Regions from separate parts of the Actinomadura rubteroloni genome, predicted to be linked through region 1. Evidence: predicted binding sites of a transcription regulator. Region 1 holds the regulator's gene; the other holds the start of a gene.
The links. The regulator LexA, encoded in region 1, represses DNA repair genes until DNA is damaged. The targets are predictions, from matches to a motif close to TCGAACANNTGTTCGA.

Region 1 (7,214 bases):
TGCCGACGTTGAACCAGACGGGAGAGTTGAAGCTGAAGAGCTGGTGGGCCAGGGCGTAGGTCAGCTCGTGCTCGAAGATCTCGGCGTCGGCCGAGGACGCGAAGTAGCCCTCCGCGAGGCCCGTGTCCACGTAGGCACGGACGACGCGGTCGATGAGCTGCTTCAGGCTCCACTCGCGCGCGGCCGTGCCGACGGCGCCGCGGAAGTACTTCGACGTGACGATGTTGACCGCGTTCAGCGACCAGAAGTCGGGGAACTCGACGCCGCGCTGCTCGAAGTTGACCGAGCCGTCGCGCCAGTTGGTCATGACGACGTCGCGCCGCTCCCAGCGGATCTCGTCGTACGGATGCACGCCCTCCGTCGTGAAGATCCGCTCGACCTTGAGGCCCTTGCGGCCTCCCTTGCCGCGCCGGGCCGACGATCCGCTCACCGTCTCGGTCATGGGCTTCCCCCTCCGGACCCTCCCGCCGGGTCCTGTCCAGGACGATTGAACCCGGAGGACGATGGCGTCCCCGGGCTGTCCGTTCTCAGTGCTGTTGTGCCGATCCGCCGCTCACCGGGGCGGCGCGTGTTCTCCAGGAGTGCGCCCGCGCAGGTCCTCGATCTCCCGGGCGAAGTCGTCCAGGGACTCGAAGGACCGGTAGACGGACGCGAAGCGCAGGTAGGCGACCTCGTCGAGTTCGCCGAGCGGCCCGAGGATCGCCAGGCCCACCTGGTGCGAGGGGATCTCGGCCGAGCCGGTCCCCCGGAGCGCCTCCTCGACCCGCTGGCCGAGCTGGGCCAGCGCGTCCTCGCCGACGGGCCGCCCCTGGCAGGCCCGGCGCACCCCCGCGATGATCTTCTCCCGGGAGAAGGGCTCGGTGACGCCGCTGCGCTTGGCCACCATGAGGAGCACGTTCTCCTGGGTCGTGAACCGCTTGCCGCACTCCGGGCACGAGCGGCGCCGCCGGATGGCGGCCCCGTCGTCGGCGGAGCGGCTGTCGATGACCTTGGTGTCGGGGTTGCGGCAGAACGGGCAGTGCACGTGTCTTCCTCTCCCCTGACGCAAGGCCGCGTCACACGGACGTCACACGACCACAATCTGTGGTTAATGATACCGCGTCGACTACTAGATGTTGTGGTCAACCGTAGGGCGCCGACGCACGCTACGCAACTCTGACCTGGCGTCCCGCGCGTAGACCCTGATCACATCGGACCTCGCGCGCACCATTCCGGCGTGTCGCGCCGGCGCAGCAACTTACTCCCGCCGCGCGGGTCAGCGGGCGGGGACCCGCAACCTGCTCCCGGGCTGGACGATCGACCCCGACATCCCGTTGAGGTCGCGGATCCGCCGGACGGTCGCGCCCGGGTCGCCGTGCGGGTCCGCCCGGACGGCGATGTCCCAGAGCGTGTCGCGCTCGCCCACGACGACCGTCGCGGTGCGGGCGGCGTCCCGGACGGGCCGGGGCCGCGGGCTCGGCGGCGTCCCGGCGTGCAGCGCGCCGGCGACGGGCCACAGCACGGCCAGCGCGACCCCCGCCGCGAGGACGCCGACGACGATCCGTCCGCGCCGCGTCAGCCGCAGCCCCGGCCGCCCCTCCGGCCGGCTCACGGCCCGCGCCTCGGCCCGGCGCACGACGCGGGGCGCCACGAACGCCGGGACGTCCGCCAGCGGTTCGCCGCGCCCGCCGATGATCAGTCGCAGATGCCCCCGGCGGCGCGGGAACCCCCGCCGCGCGCCGTCCTCGGGAGCACCGCGCTCCTCGTGCCCGGCGACGAGGCCGCCGCCGCACACCGCCACCTGTCCCCGCTGGAGCGAATCACCCATCTCTGCCCCTCCGCGACCGGTCCGCACCCGACGTTTCGAATGCATTTTCGATCGAACGTGTGTACGATGTTCTATCGCACGGCAGTGGGGGAAGGCGAGCATCTTCTTCGAACAATTGTTTGATCATCGGTCGTGGAGGCGGTAGCGTTCCCTGGACGAGGAGTGACGGATCCGACCGCCTGGAGGCGACGAGCGATGAGCAAGGCCCGGGAGCTGCCCGACGGTTCCGGCGAGGGAAGCGGGCTGACCCAGCGGCAGCGCATGGTCCTCGAGGTCATCCGCGACTCGGTCCAGCGGCGCGGCTACCCGCCGTCGATGCGCGAGATCGGGGAGGCCGTCGGCCTGACGAGCACCTCCAGCGTGTCCCACCAGCTCCGCACCCTCCAGCGCAAGGGCTACCTGCGGCGCGACCCGAACCGTCCGCGCGCGGTCGAGGTGCGGGTGCCGGGCGCGACGCCGGTGCGCACCGCCGAGGACGTCGACGGCGCCGAGCCGGCCGGGACGCGGCCCGCGCCCGCGTACGTGCCGCTCGTCGGCCGGATCGCGGCGGGCGGCCCGATCCTCGCCGAGGAGGCCGTCGAGGACGTCTTCACGCTGCCCAAGCAGCTCGTCGGCGAGGGCACGCACTTCCTGCTCAAGGTCACCGGCGACTCGATGATCGACGCGGCCATCGCCGACGGCGACTGGGTGGTCGTCCGGCAGCAGCCGGTCGCGGAGCAGGGCGACATCGTCGCCGCGATGATCGACGGCGAGGCCACCGTGAAGACGCTGAAGCACAGGGACGGCCATATCTGGTTGATGCCGCAGAACCCGGCGTATGACCCGATTCCGGGTGACGAAGCGTCGGTTCTGGGACGTGTGGTCGCGGTTCTCCGCAAGATGTGACGGGAGAATCCTGACATACCACGGCGTTCCCGTCCGGCGGACCGAAATCTTTCCCGCATTGACAAACCGTCCAGTGCGACGGCCCCGAACGGCCCCGTGATTCCGTCCCCGAGCACGGACACGCGAAAGCCCCGCCCGGACGTCCCGGACGGGGCTTTCGCGCGTGCTCAGCGGCGCGGCACGATGTTCACGATCTTGGGCGCGCGGACGATCACCTTGGCGATCTCCGCTCCGGCCAGGGCCTCCACGACCCGCTCGGACGCCAGCGCGAGCGCCTCCAGCTCGCCCGCGTCGATGCCGGGCGCCACGTCCAGCCGGTCCCGGACCTTGCCCGCGACCTGCACGACGCACGTCACCGACTCCTGGACGAGCAGCGCCGGGTCCACCGCGGGCCAGCCGGCCGTCACGACGGGCGCGGTGCGGCCCAGCCGCTCCCACGCCTCCTCGGCCGTGTAGGGCGCGAACAGCGACAGCAGGACGGCGACGGTCTCGGCGGCCTCGCGGACGGCCGGGTCGGCGGCGCCGGGCCCGGAGTCGATCGCGCGCCGGGCGGCCGAGACCAGCTCCATCAGCCGGGCGATCGCGACGTTGAACCGGGTGGCCTCGACCAGCCCGGTGACCTCCTCGATCGTCCGGTGCGTGACGCGGCGCAGCTCGCGGTCCCCGGCGGCGGGGTCGGCGCCGGGCGCGGACGCGACCTCGGACGCGACGCGGTGCACGCGCGACAGGAACTTCGCCATGCCCTGCGGGGACACGTCGGCCCAGTCGATGTCGTCCTCGGGCGGGCCGGCGAACAGCATCGCCAGCCGGACGACGTCCACGCCGTACTCGCCGATCTGCTCGCCCAGGTCGACGCCGTTGCCCAGCGACTTGGACATCGCCTTGCCGCCGTTGACGACCTGCCCCTGGTTGAGCAACTGCTTGAACGGCTCGGTGAAGTCCACCAGGCCCATGTCGTACAGGACCTTGGTGAAGAACCGGCTGTACAGCAGGTGCAGGATCGCGTGCTCGACGCCGCCGGTGTAGCGGTCGACGGGCATCCAGCGGCGGACGGCCTCGACGTCGAACGGCCCGTCGGTGTAGTCCGGCGAGCAGTACCGGAAGTAGTACCAGGACGAGTCCACGAAGGTGTCCATCGTGTCGGAGTCGCGCTTGGCGGCGCCCCCGCACTTCGGGCAGTCGACGTTGACCCACTGCTCGGCGGCGGCCAGCGGGGACGTCCCCTTGGGCGCCAGGTCCGAGCCGCGCAGGTCGTCGGGCAGCCGCACGGGCAGCTCGTCCTCGGGGACGGGCACCTCGCCGCACGCCGGGCAGTGCACGATCGGGATCGGGCAGCCCCAGAACCGCTGCCGCGAGACCAGCCAGTCGCGCAGCCGGAAGTTGACGGCGGCGCGTCCGGTGCCGCGCTCGGCCAGCAGCTCGACCGTCCGGGCGATGGCGTCGGCCTTGCCCAGGCCGTCCACCGGCCCGGAGTTGACCAGCGTGCCCTCGCCGGGCGTGGCGACGCCGGTCGCCGCGGGGTCGGGCGCGCCGGTGTCCACGACGACGCGGACCGGCAGCCCGAACTTCAGCGCGAAGTCCAGGTCGCGCTGGTCGTGCGCGGGCACCGCCATGATCGCGCCGTGCCCGTACTCGGCCAGGACGTAGTCCGACGCCCACACCGGGATCCGCTCGCCGTTCACCGGGTTCACCGCGTACCGGCCGAGGAACACGCCGGTCTTCTCGCGCTCGGTGGACAGCCGCTCGATCTCGCTCTCGCGCGACACCTCCTCGCGGTAGGCCTCGAACGCGGCGCGCTGCTCGGGCGCGACGACCTGCTCGGCCAGCGGCGCGTCGGCCGCGACGACCATGAACGTCGCGCCGTGCAGCGTGTCCGGACGCGTCGTGTAGACGGTGACGGGCTCGGCGCGGCCCTCGATGACGAAGTCCACGTCCGCGCCGGTGGAGCGGCCGATCCAGTTGCGCTGCATCAGCAGGACGCGCTCGGGCCAGCCGCCTTCGAGCTGGTCCATGTCGTCCAGCAGCCGGTCGGCGTAGTCGGTGATCTTGAAGTACCACTGGGTCAGGACGCGCCGCTCCACCAGCGCGCCGCAGCGCTCGCAGTGGCCGCCGACGACCTGCTCGTTGGCCAGGACGGTCTGGTCGTTGGGGCACCAGTTGACCTGCCCGCCCTTGCGGTAGGCCAGCCCGCGCTCGTAGAAGCGCAGGAACAGCCACTGCGTCCAACGGTAGTACTCGGGGTCGGAGGTGTGCAGGCGCCGCGTCCAGTCGAAGGACGGGGCGTAGCGCCGGAACGACTCGGCCTGGGTCTCGATGTTGGCGTACGTCCACTCGGCGGGGTGGGAGTCGCGCTTGATCGCGGCGTTCTCGGCGGGCAGGCCGAAGGAGTCCCAGCCGATGGGGTGCAGGACGTTGTACCCGCGCTGCGTCCAGTAGCGGGCGGACACGTCCCCGATCGCGAACGCCTCGGCATGGCCCATGTGCAGGTCACCGGACGGGTAGGGGAACATGTCCAGGGCATAGCGGCGCTCGCGCGGGTCGTCCGGGCCGCCCGCCCGGTGGGGCGCGAGCCGCGCCCAGCGGTCCCGCCACTTGTCCTGGACGGCCCGCGGGTCGTACCCGTCGGCCGCCTGGTCGTTGCGCGAGGTCTCGTCGCTGCTCACGTCGCTGCTCCACTGGTTCCGGTCGTTGAGGGGCCTGCACGGACATGCCCTGACATGAAAGAACCCCTCGCACAGGAGGGGTCGCCGCGCTCGCCGGGTAGGGCTCAGCGCGGCGGTCGAAGAAGGAGGGCCGTGGTCCGCATACAACAAGACTAGCGCAGGGGCAAGGCCGTCGCGCGGTCGATAACGGCCACCGAACCGACCGGATGGTCACAACCTTGATGTCAAGCAAGCACCACATATGGCGTCGGCCGCAACTTATGTATCAGGATGAGCACTACGGTTCGTACACTCGCCAGTAGTAACCGCCTGGTGACACCACCCGGTACGAGGAGTGCCATGCTCAATCTCTCCGTCCTTCTCGAAGACGCGGCCCGCGAGACGCCCGACCGGGACGCGGTCGTCCTCGGCGACACACGGCTTTCGTACGCGCTGCTGGACACGGTCGCGAACCAGGTGGCGAACCTGCTGGCGGCGCGCGGCCTGCGGCCCGGCGACAAGATCGCCCTGGCGTCGCCCAACGTGCCGTACTTCCCGATGGTGTACTTCGGGGCGCTCAAGGCCGGGGTGGTGGTCGTGCCGCTGAACGTCCTGCTGAAGCCGCGCGAGATCGCCTACCACCTCGCCGACTCCGAGGCGAAGGCGTTCTTCTGCTTCGAGGGGACGCCGCAGCTCCCGCTCGGCGAGGCCGGGTTCGCCGGCTTCCAGGAGACCGACGCCTGCGAGCACTTCTTCCTGATGCCCGCCGACCCGACCGCGACCGCGTCCCCGATCGAGGGCGCCGAGCCGTTCCTCGCCGCGATCGGCGGGCAGCCCGGGACGTTCGAGGCCGTCCAGACCGACGCCAACGACACCGCCGTCGTCCTCTACACGAGCGGCACCACCGGGCAGCCCAAGGGCGCCGAGCTGACGCACGGCAACCTGCTGATGAACGCGATCGTCTCCGACAGCCTGTTCGAGAAGACGCTGCACGACACGCTGCTCGTCGCGCTGCCGCTTTTCCACATCTTCGGGCAGACCTGCATGATGAACGTCGGCCTGTTCCGGCGCGGGACGCTCGTCCTGCTGCCCCGGTTCGACGCCAAGCAGGCCGTCGCGCTGATGGTGAAGGAGAAGGTGAACGTCTTCGCGGGCGTCCCGACGATGTACTGGGCGCTGCTGACCGACGACACCTCCCCCGAGGACGTGGCGACGATCCGCGACAACCTGCGCGTCGCGTCGTCGGGCGGGTCGGCGCTGCCGATGGAGGTCCTCAAGGGGATCAAGGCCAAGTTCGACGTGAGCATCCTGGAGGGCTACGGGCTGTCGGAGACGTCCCCGGTCGCGTCCTTCAACCGGCCCGACCGCGAGCAGCGGCCCGGCTCGATCGGCCTGCCGATCTGGGGCGTGGAGATGAAGCTCATCGACGACGAGTGGAAGACGATCGAGGGCGAGGGCCCCGGCGAGATCGCCATCCGCGGCCACAACATCATGAAGGGCTACTACAACCGTCCCGAGGCCACCGCGGGCGCGATCCGCGACGGCTGGTTCCGCACCGGCGACGTCGCCCGCCGCGACGAGGACGGCTACTACTACATCATCGACCGCTCGAAGGACATGATCATCCGGGGCGGCTTCAACGTGTACCCGCGCGAGCTGGAGGAGGTCCTGATGACGCATCCGGACGTCTCCCTCGCCGCGGTCGTCGGCGTCCCGCACGAGTCGCACGGCGAGGAGATCAAGGCGTACGTGATCCGCACGCCCGGCGCGACCGTCACCGAGGACGAGCTGATCGCCTGGGGCAAGGAGCAGTTCGCCAACTACAAGTACCCGCGCATCGTGGAGTTCCGCGACGAGCTGCCGATGACCGCCACCGGCAA
Region 2 (7,214 bases), on a different contig from region 1:
GTCACGCCCGCGAACACGCCGAGCGCCCTGGCCCGCCGTTCCGGCGGAAACCCGGTGCCGAGCAGCGCCATCGCGAGCGGCATCACGAGCGCGGCGCCGCTCCCCTGCACCGCGCGGGCGGCGATCAGCCACCCCACGTCCGGCGCCGCCGCGCACGCCGCCGACGCCGCCGTGAACAGGCCGAGCCCCGCCGCGAACATCCGCCGCCGGCCGAACCGGTCGCCGAGCGCGGCGCCCGTCATCAGCAGGACGGCGAAGCTGAGGCTGTAGGCGTTGACCGTCCATTCGAGCTGTTCGACGGTCGCGGCCAGGTCCAGGCGGATCCTGGCCAGCGCGGTCGACACCGCCGTCGCGTCCAGCGCCACCATGAGCGACGCCGTCGCGGTCAGGCCGAGCAGCCTGCCGCTGGTCCTCCGGGCCATAGTTGGCTTCCCTTCATCGGTTGCCGGTACAGACCGGGCCGATGCGGAAATTCGGCGGGCGGCGGCCGACGACTTCTCCCGCCGTCGCCGGTCGGTAGAAGGGGAGGTGCGACTGATGAGAACCGATGAGGACCAGGCGGCGGAGTTCGCCCGGCTGACCGACCCCTTCCGGCGTGAGCTGCTGGCCTACGGCTACCGGATGCTGGGCTCGGTCCACGACGCGGAGGACGTCGTCCAGGAGGTCTACCTGCGCGCGTGGCGGTCGTACGACCGGTTCGAGGGCCGGGCGTCGATACGGACGTGGTTGTACCGCATCGCCACGAACGCCTGCCTGAACGCCCTGGAGCACAGCAGCCGGCGGGTCATGCCGTCCGGCCTCGCGCCGCCGTCGGAGGACCCGGGACGCAGCGGCGTGCGCGCACCCGAGGTCGCCTGGCTCCGGCCGCTCGCCGACCGGCTGCTCGGCGCCGCGCCCGACGACCCGGCGTCCGTCGTGGCCACGCGCGCCGGGCTGCGGCTCGCGCTGATCGCCGCGCTGCAGTACCTGCCCGGACGGCAGCGCGCCGTGGTCATCCTGCGCGACGTCCTGGCCTGGCCCGCCGCCGACGTCGCCGCGATGCTCGGCATGACCGCGACCGGCGTGAACAGCACGCTGCTGCGCGCCCGCGCCCGGCTGTCGCGGCTCGTCCCGGCCGACGACGAGATCGCCGAACCGGCCGAACCCGCGCGCCGCGCGCTCCTCGACCGCTATGTGCGGGCGTTCGAGGCGGTGGACGTTCCGACGCTCACCCGGCTGCTCACCGAGGACGCGTCGTGGGAGATGCCGCCTGTCATTTCGTGGTTCCACGGCCGCACGTCGATCGGACGGCTGCTCCATTCCCGCCTGTCGGCGTCCGGGCCGGGCGGGAACCGGCTCGTGCCCGTCGACGCGAACGGCCAGCCGTCGTTCGCGATGTACCTGCGCGACGAGGACGGCCTGCTCCACGCCCATTCCATCCAGGTGCTGACGCTCGGACCGGACGGCATCACGCACGTCTTCAGCTTCATCGAAGAGGCGCTGTTCGACGACTTCGCCCTGCCGCGCGTCCACTCCTGAACCACGGACAAGTACGGGCCTGTTCGGGTAACCGGTTTCGCGGCGGGAGGGCAGTGACATGACGGTGAGGTAATTGTTACCTAGTTGTCATGTCGATGTTGGAATAGCGCAAAGAGTTCGGGGTGGGTGGGCGTTATATCCGGCTTGCTGGAATGGCGGGGGTTGTGGCGGGGCGGGGAGGGTTCGGGGGTGCCCGTGGTGTCGGGCCACGGGCACCGGGACGTCAGGCCGCCAGGGCCACCCGGCGGCGGTGGTCGGTGTAGCCGGACGGCGTGACCAGCGCTTCCACCACCGACGGCGGGCTCGGCACGAGGGCCGGGCGGGCGGACGGGGCGGTCTCGGTGTAGCCGTTCAGCGCCAGGCCGGACAGTTCGCCGAGCCACGGCTCGACGAGCGTGCGTTCGGCGGGGCCGTGAAATCGCGGGTGGGTCAGATGGAACGTCGTCTCGTTCACTGGCTACCCCTTCCTCCGACACGGGTCGTACCCGGTACCACGCCAGAAAAAAGCTCTCCGAGCCGGTTCCTATTCCGTGGCCTTCGTCTCACCTGCAACTCACGTTATGTCCTGCCACTGACATTTCCGCGCGCCGGAGACGGACGGTGCGCGGATCATGGCGGGGCGTGGCCGGACGGCCCACTGGAGCGGGCGGCGGCGGCCGAGCGGCCGGGGACGGCCGGGCCGGTGAGCGGATTCGGAGTGTCACCGGCCGCCCGCGCCGAGAATGGCGGATCGGCCGCGCGCCGCTCAACGGATTTTCGGGCGCGCCACCGGTCGAGCAGCGGTTCGAGGACGTCCGTCAGCGGCACGGCCAGGCCCGCGTACAGGACGAAGGCCAGGAACAGCAGCGCGGCGGGCACGAAGACGAGGTTCATGAATCCAGGGTGCGCCGACGGCCGCCCCCGCCGCATCGACCCGCCGTCTACCGTTCGGCCCCGCCACGTCATACGAACGGCTGATCCGGGGGTGCGCCCCAGGTCGTAGCCTCGGGACTCGTGACGGAACAGCGCGGGACGCTCGAACGCGTCCACTCGGCGGGCGGCTGCCTGCTGCGCCTCGCGGGCTGGGGCGCGACGGCGCTCGTCCTGCTCGCCTCGGTGGTCCTCCGCCAGACCACCCCCGTCCACCTCGCGGTGGACGCCGTGACGGTGGCCGCGGCGATCGGCGCGCTCGCGTCGCGGAACGTCCTGCGGTGGGCCGCCGGGGCCGCGGCGGCGTCGATCGCAGTGACGCTGCTGGCCGCCGCCACGCACTCCCCGGGGTTCGGCGCGATGGTGTTCCTGGAGGTCTCCTGGCTGCTCGTGCTCGTCGTCCGGGTCGTCTGGAAGGCGCCGCAGCCCCGGCTGCCCGCGCTGACGGCCCTGACCGGCGGCGCGGTGGCGTTCTGCGCCTTCCGCAGCCCCGGCGCGGCGGTCGTGCTGGTCGCCGTCGCGCCGCTCGGCGGGCTGGTCGTGGTGGCGATCGGCACGGGGCTCTACCTGCGAGCCCTGGACGCCCGGCGGGTCCGCGCGCTCGCCGGCGCCCGGCGGGACGAGCGCCTGGAGCTGGCGCGCGACCTGCACGATTTCGTCGCGCACCACGTCACGGGCATCGTCGTGCAGGCGCAGGCGGCCCGGTTCGCGGCCGGGTCCGCGGCCGCGCAGAGCCCCGAGCAGCTCGACCGCATGCTCGCCTCGATCGAGAAGGCGGGCGGGGAGGCGCTGGCGTCGATGCGGCGCATGGTCGGGCTGCTGCGCGACGCGTCCGACGACCCGGCGGGCCTGCGGCCGGTCGGCGGCCTGGACCAGGTCATCGACCTGGTCGAGCGCTGGACGGACCCGCCGGCCTCCCTCATCATCGACCGGAACGTCGGCGCGCCGCCGCCGGAGGTCGCGACGACGCTGCACCGGATCGTCCAGGAAGCTCTGACGAACGTCCGCAAGCACGCCGCCGACGCGACCCACGTCCGCGTCGCGATCACCAGGAGCGGCCCGGACGCCGTCACGATCGAGGTGACCGACGACGGTCAGGGCCGCGGGCGCCTGCTGCCGTCCGGCGGGTTCGGCCTGGCCGGGCTGGACGAGCGGGTCGCGTCCCTCGGCGGGCGGCTGTCGGCGGGGCCGGGTCCGCACGGCGGGTGGCGGGTGGTCGCCGTTCTGCCCATTAGGGATGTCCTGCGAGAATCGCCGGTGTGACGATCCGGGTGCTCATCGCCGACGACCAGGAGATGGTGCGGGCCGGGTTCCGCATGATCATCGACTCGCAGCCGGAGATGACCGTGGTCGGCGACGCGGCCGACGGCGTCCGCGCGGTCGAGCTGGCCCGCGAGCTGCGCCCCGACGTGTGCCTGTTCGACATCCGCATGCCGCGCATGGACGGCCTGGAGGCCACCCGCCTGCTCGCCGGGCCCGGCGTCCCCGACCCGCTGCGGATCGTGATCGTCACGACCTTCGACATGGACGAGTACGTCTACGGCGCGCTGCGCGGCGGCGCGGCCGGCTTCCTGCTGAAGGACAGCGGCCCGGCGCTGCTGGTGGAGGCGGTGCGGGCGGCGGCCGACGGCGCGGCGCTGATCTCCCCCTCGATCACCGTGCGGCTGCTGCAGCGGCTCGCGACGCCGCCCGCCGTGCCCCGGACGCCGCGCGAGAGCCCGACCGACCGGGAGCTGGACGTGGTGCGGCTCGTCGCGCGCGGCCGGACGAACGAGGAGATCGCGGCCGAGCTGTTCGTGTCGCCGTCCACGGTGAAGACGCACCTCGGGAGCGTCCAGCGCAAGCTCGCGGCGCGCAACCGCGTCGAGGTCGCGGCGTGGGCGTGGGAGTCCGGGCTGGCGGGTCGTTAGGTGGCGCCCGAGTCGCTGGCGGGCTTCCCGACGCCGGTGCTCGTACTGTGGATCGTCGCGGCGACGGGGTGGGGCGCGGTCCTCGCGGGGCTGCGCGCGGGCCTGCCCGGCCGGACGCGCGGTCCGGCGGTGTTCGCGCACGTCCTGACGGCCCCGGCGGCGCTGCTGGCGCCGGCCCTGGTCGGGTTCGGCGCGCTGCCGCTGACGGTCGGGGTCGCGGCGGCGTGGTGGGCGCTGGCGCTGACGACGGGCTTCCGGCCGCAGCGGCTGGTGGCGGCGGGCGGGTGGGGACGGCTCGCGTTGTTCCTGGTCGTGGCGGTGCCGGGCGCCGTGGCCGGGACTCATCTCGTCCTCTGACCCGCTTAATCGGACGATGTCCGGTCATGCGTTACGTAGGATCGGGATACGTGCGGGCAAATGCGCCAGGGAGGTGAGGTCATGCCGTGTGCGCTCTGCGGCGACATCATCCCCCGCGAAGTGGTGCGCTGTCCGCACTGCGGCGCCTGGGCCCGGCGCCGGGACTTCCGCGCGGTCGGCGTGGCGGTGTTCCTCCTGCTCGGCTTCAACGCCTTCATCGCGCTCGGGTCGGGGATCAGCCTGCTGCGCGCGGGCGGCCCGCTGCGCGGCGAGACCCACGACACCTATGACCCGGTGAACACCGGGAGGGTCCTCGCGCCGTACGCGGACGTGTTCGTCGTCTGTGCGGTCCTCGCGGGCATGACCGGGCTGCTGTACCTCGGCTGGCTGTGGCGGGCGCACCGGCAGTCGCCCGGACCGCACCGCCACCACCGCGTCTGGGTGGTGTTCGGGTGGGTGTGCCCGGTCGTGAACCTGTGGGTGCCGCCGCGCGTGGTGTACGACGTGTGGGTCAACAGCGGCCGGTACCGGACGACGGAACGCCAGGTGGCGGGCGCGGTCGTGGCGGGCTGGTGGACGTTCCTGCTGTCCGGCGCGCTGCTGGCCCGGCTGTTCGCGGTGGCCGACGTCGAGACGCTCGCCGACGCCCGGTTCGACGTCCACCTCGGCGTCGCGGCGGCGGCGTGCCAGGCGCTCGCCGCCGCGTTCTGCATGGTCACGGTCTTCCAGATCACCCGGCTGCAACTGCTGCGCGGCGACTAGTCCCAGACGGCCGTGAGCGTCCACGCGCCGCCGGACGGCTCGTGCCGCAGCTCGTACACCGCGAGCCCGTCCCCGGCGGACGCCTCGACCCGCCAGTAGTCCAGCCGGACCTCGCCGGCGGGCGGGTCCCGCCACCAGTCCGGCGTGAGGACCCAGTGCTCCAGCACCCGCCGCACCGCGTGGGCGCGGCCCTGCCAGACGAACTCCGACGGCTCCCCGCCGCTCGTCGCGACCGCCACCGGATCGGCGAACACGCGCGTCATCCACTCCCCCCGTCCCTGTCGTGTCATCGCCGCACGGGGGAAGTCATGCGGAACGCTCGAACATGTGTTCGGCAGGCCGAGTCTAGGGAACGCCGCCGCCGGGGAGCAAGGCGGGGTGGGACGAAACATCAGGTCAGAAGGTGTGCGATGGCCTCCGCGGCATGGTCGACGGCGGTCACGTCGGCGTAGCCCCCGCCCGTCCACAGGTACGACCAGCCCGCCCCGGTGGGCATCGCGACGATCATCACCTGCTGCCCGGAGCGCGGCCCGGTGACCGCGAGGACCGACTCCCCCGGCCCCGCCAGGCGCCAGTGCAGCCCGCGCGCACCGACCGCGCGGGCGAGCAGCGCGAGATGACGCCGACGCATCTGCGCCGGTTCTTGGGCACGGGCTACGGACACCGTGATCAGCCGCCTCGGGGTGAAGGTTCGCCGCCGGTCGCCCGGCGACGAGGGGGTGGCGCGCACCGCGCGACCCGGGTCGCGCGGGGCTCAGTCGGCTCATTCTTGCCCGCGCGTAACGTGGCGGTCACGGAACAGAGGGTCACGAGATGCTTACGCGGGCGGCCGACGGGGACGGGTCCGAGCCCGGCGTGATAGACCCACTAAGAAAAAGCGAGCACCGCGCGAAGGAGTCCCTCGATGACCGCCGCCCCCGGTCCCGGTCTGCCCGATCCCGAGGCCGCCGGCACGGTCCCCGCCGCCGGGCTGCGCGAGCGCAAGAAGCAGCGCACCCGGCTCGCGCTCATCGACGCCGCGCTCGACCTGTTCCTGCGCAAGGGCTACGAGGAGACGACGATCGACGAGATCGTCGCGGCCGTCGAGGTGTCCCAGCGGACGTTCTTCCGCTACTTCGCCACCAAGGAGGACGTCGTCACCGCGTTCCTCACCGACTTCGACCAGGTGCTGATCACGGCGGTCCGCGCGCGGCCCGCCGACGAGCGGCCGTTCACCGCGCTGGTCGAGGCGATGCGGGCGATGCTGCGCGCGGTGGCCGAAACCGGCCCGGACGAGACGGGACGGTTCCGCCGCGTCCAGCAGGTCGTGGAGGCCAACCCGTCCCTCATGGCCGCGCAGATGGCCCGGTTCCACGAGACCGAGGAGACGCTGGCGCGGGTCGTCGCCGAGCGCGAGGACGTCGACCCCGGGGACCCGCGGGCGGCGCTGATCGTGGCGTTCCACTCGGCGGCGATCCGGGTCGCGTTCGACCAGTGCGCGCGGCTCGACGTGTGGGACCCGGCGGCCATCGCCCGCCGCATGACCGACCTCGCCGGCATCGCCCGCGAGACCATGCGCGACTGGACCTGAATTCCGATTCCTCCCGGCGCGTACGGGACGGCTATGGTTTCCCCACAGCTCCCCGAGAAACCTCCCAGGACCTCTCCATGACCTCGTACGCACGAGAGAACGACGCGCTCGGCACCGGCGATCCGCGGGAACTCGGCCCGTACCGGCTGCTGTCGCGGCTCGGCCGGGGCGGTATGGGCACCGTCCTG

Region 2: a site for LexA is predicted at 5,776-5,791, ahead of BTM25_RS10460 (DUF6504 family protein). Genes of this name have one in related genera too.

The regions. Positions count from the first base shown of each region.
Region 1 covers NZ_MTBP01000004.1:22,618-29,831, reverse strand. Annotated here, with positions in the region: gene BTM25_RS24395 (vitamin B12-dependent ribonucleotide reductase) at 1-442, opposite strand, end outside; gene nrdR (transcriptional regulator NrdR) at 554-1,024, opposite strand; gene BTM25_RS24385 (LysM peptidoglycan-binding domain-containing protein) at 1,256-1,807, opposite strand; gene lexA (transcriptional repressor LexA) at 2,003-2,692, shown strand; gene leuS (leucine--tRNA ligase) at 2,860-5,355, opposite strand; gene BTM25_RS24370 (long-chain-fatty-acid--CoA ligase) at 5,695-7,214, shown strand, end outside.
Region 2 covers NZ_MTBP01000001.1:2,355,227-2,362,440, reverse strand. Annotated here, with positions in the region: gene BTM25_RS10500 (MFS transporter) at 1-422, opposite strand, end outside; gene BTM25_RS10495 (sigma-70 family RNA polymerase sigma factor) at 538-1,518, shown strand; gene BTM25_RS10490 (hypothetical protein) at 1,742-1,972, opposite strand; gene BTM25_RS10485 (hypothetical protein) at 2,128-2,391, opposite strand; gene BTM25_RS10480 (sensor histidine kinase) at 2,512-3,690, shown strand; gene BTM25_RS10475 (response regulator) at 3,687-4,337, shown strand; gene BTM25_RS10470 (hypothetical protein) at 4,338-4,694, shown strand; gene BTM25_RS10465 (DUF4328 domain-containing protein) at 4,776-5,456, shown strand; gene BTM25_RS10460 (DUF6504 family protein) at 5,453-5,719, opposite strand; gene BTM25_RS10455 (hypothetical protein) at 5,848-6,087, opposite strand; gene BTM25_RS10450 (TetR/AcrR family transcriptional regulator) at 6,361-7,026, shown strand; gene BTM25_RS10445 (serine/threonine-protein kinase) at 7,104-7,214, shown strand, end outside.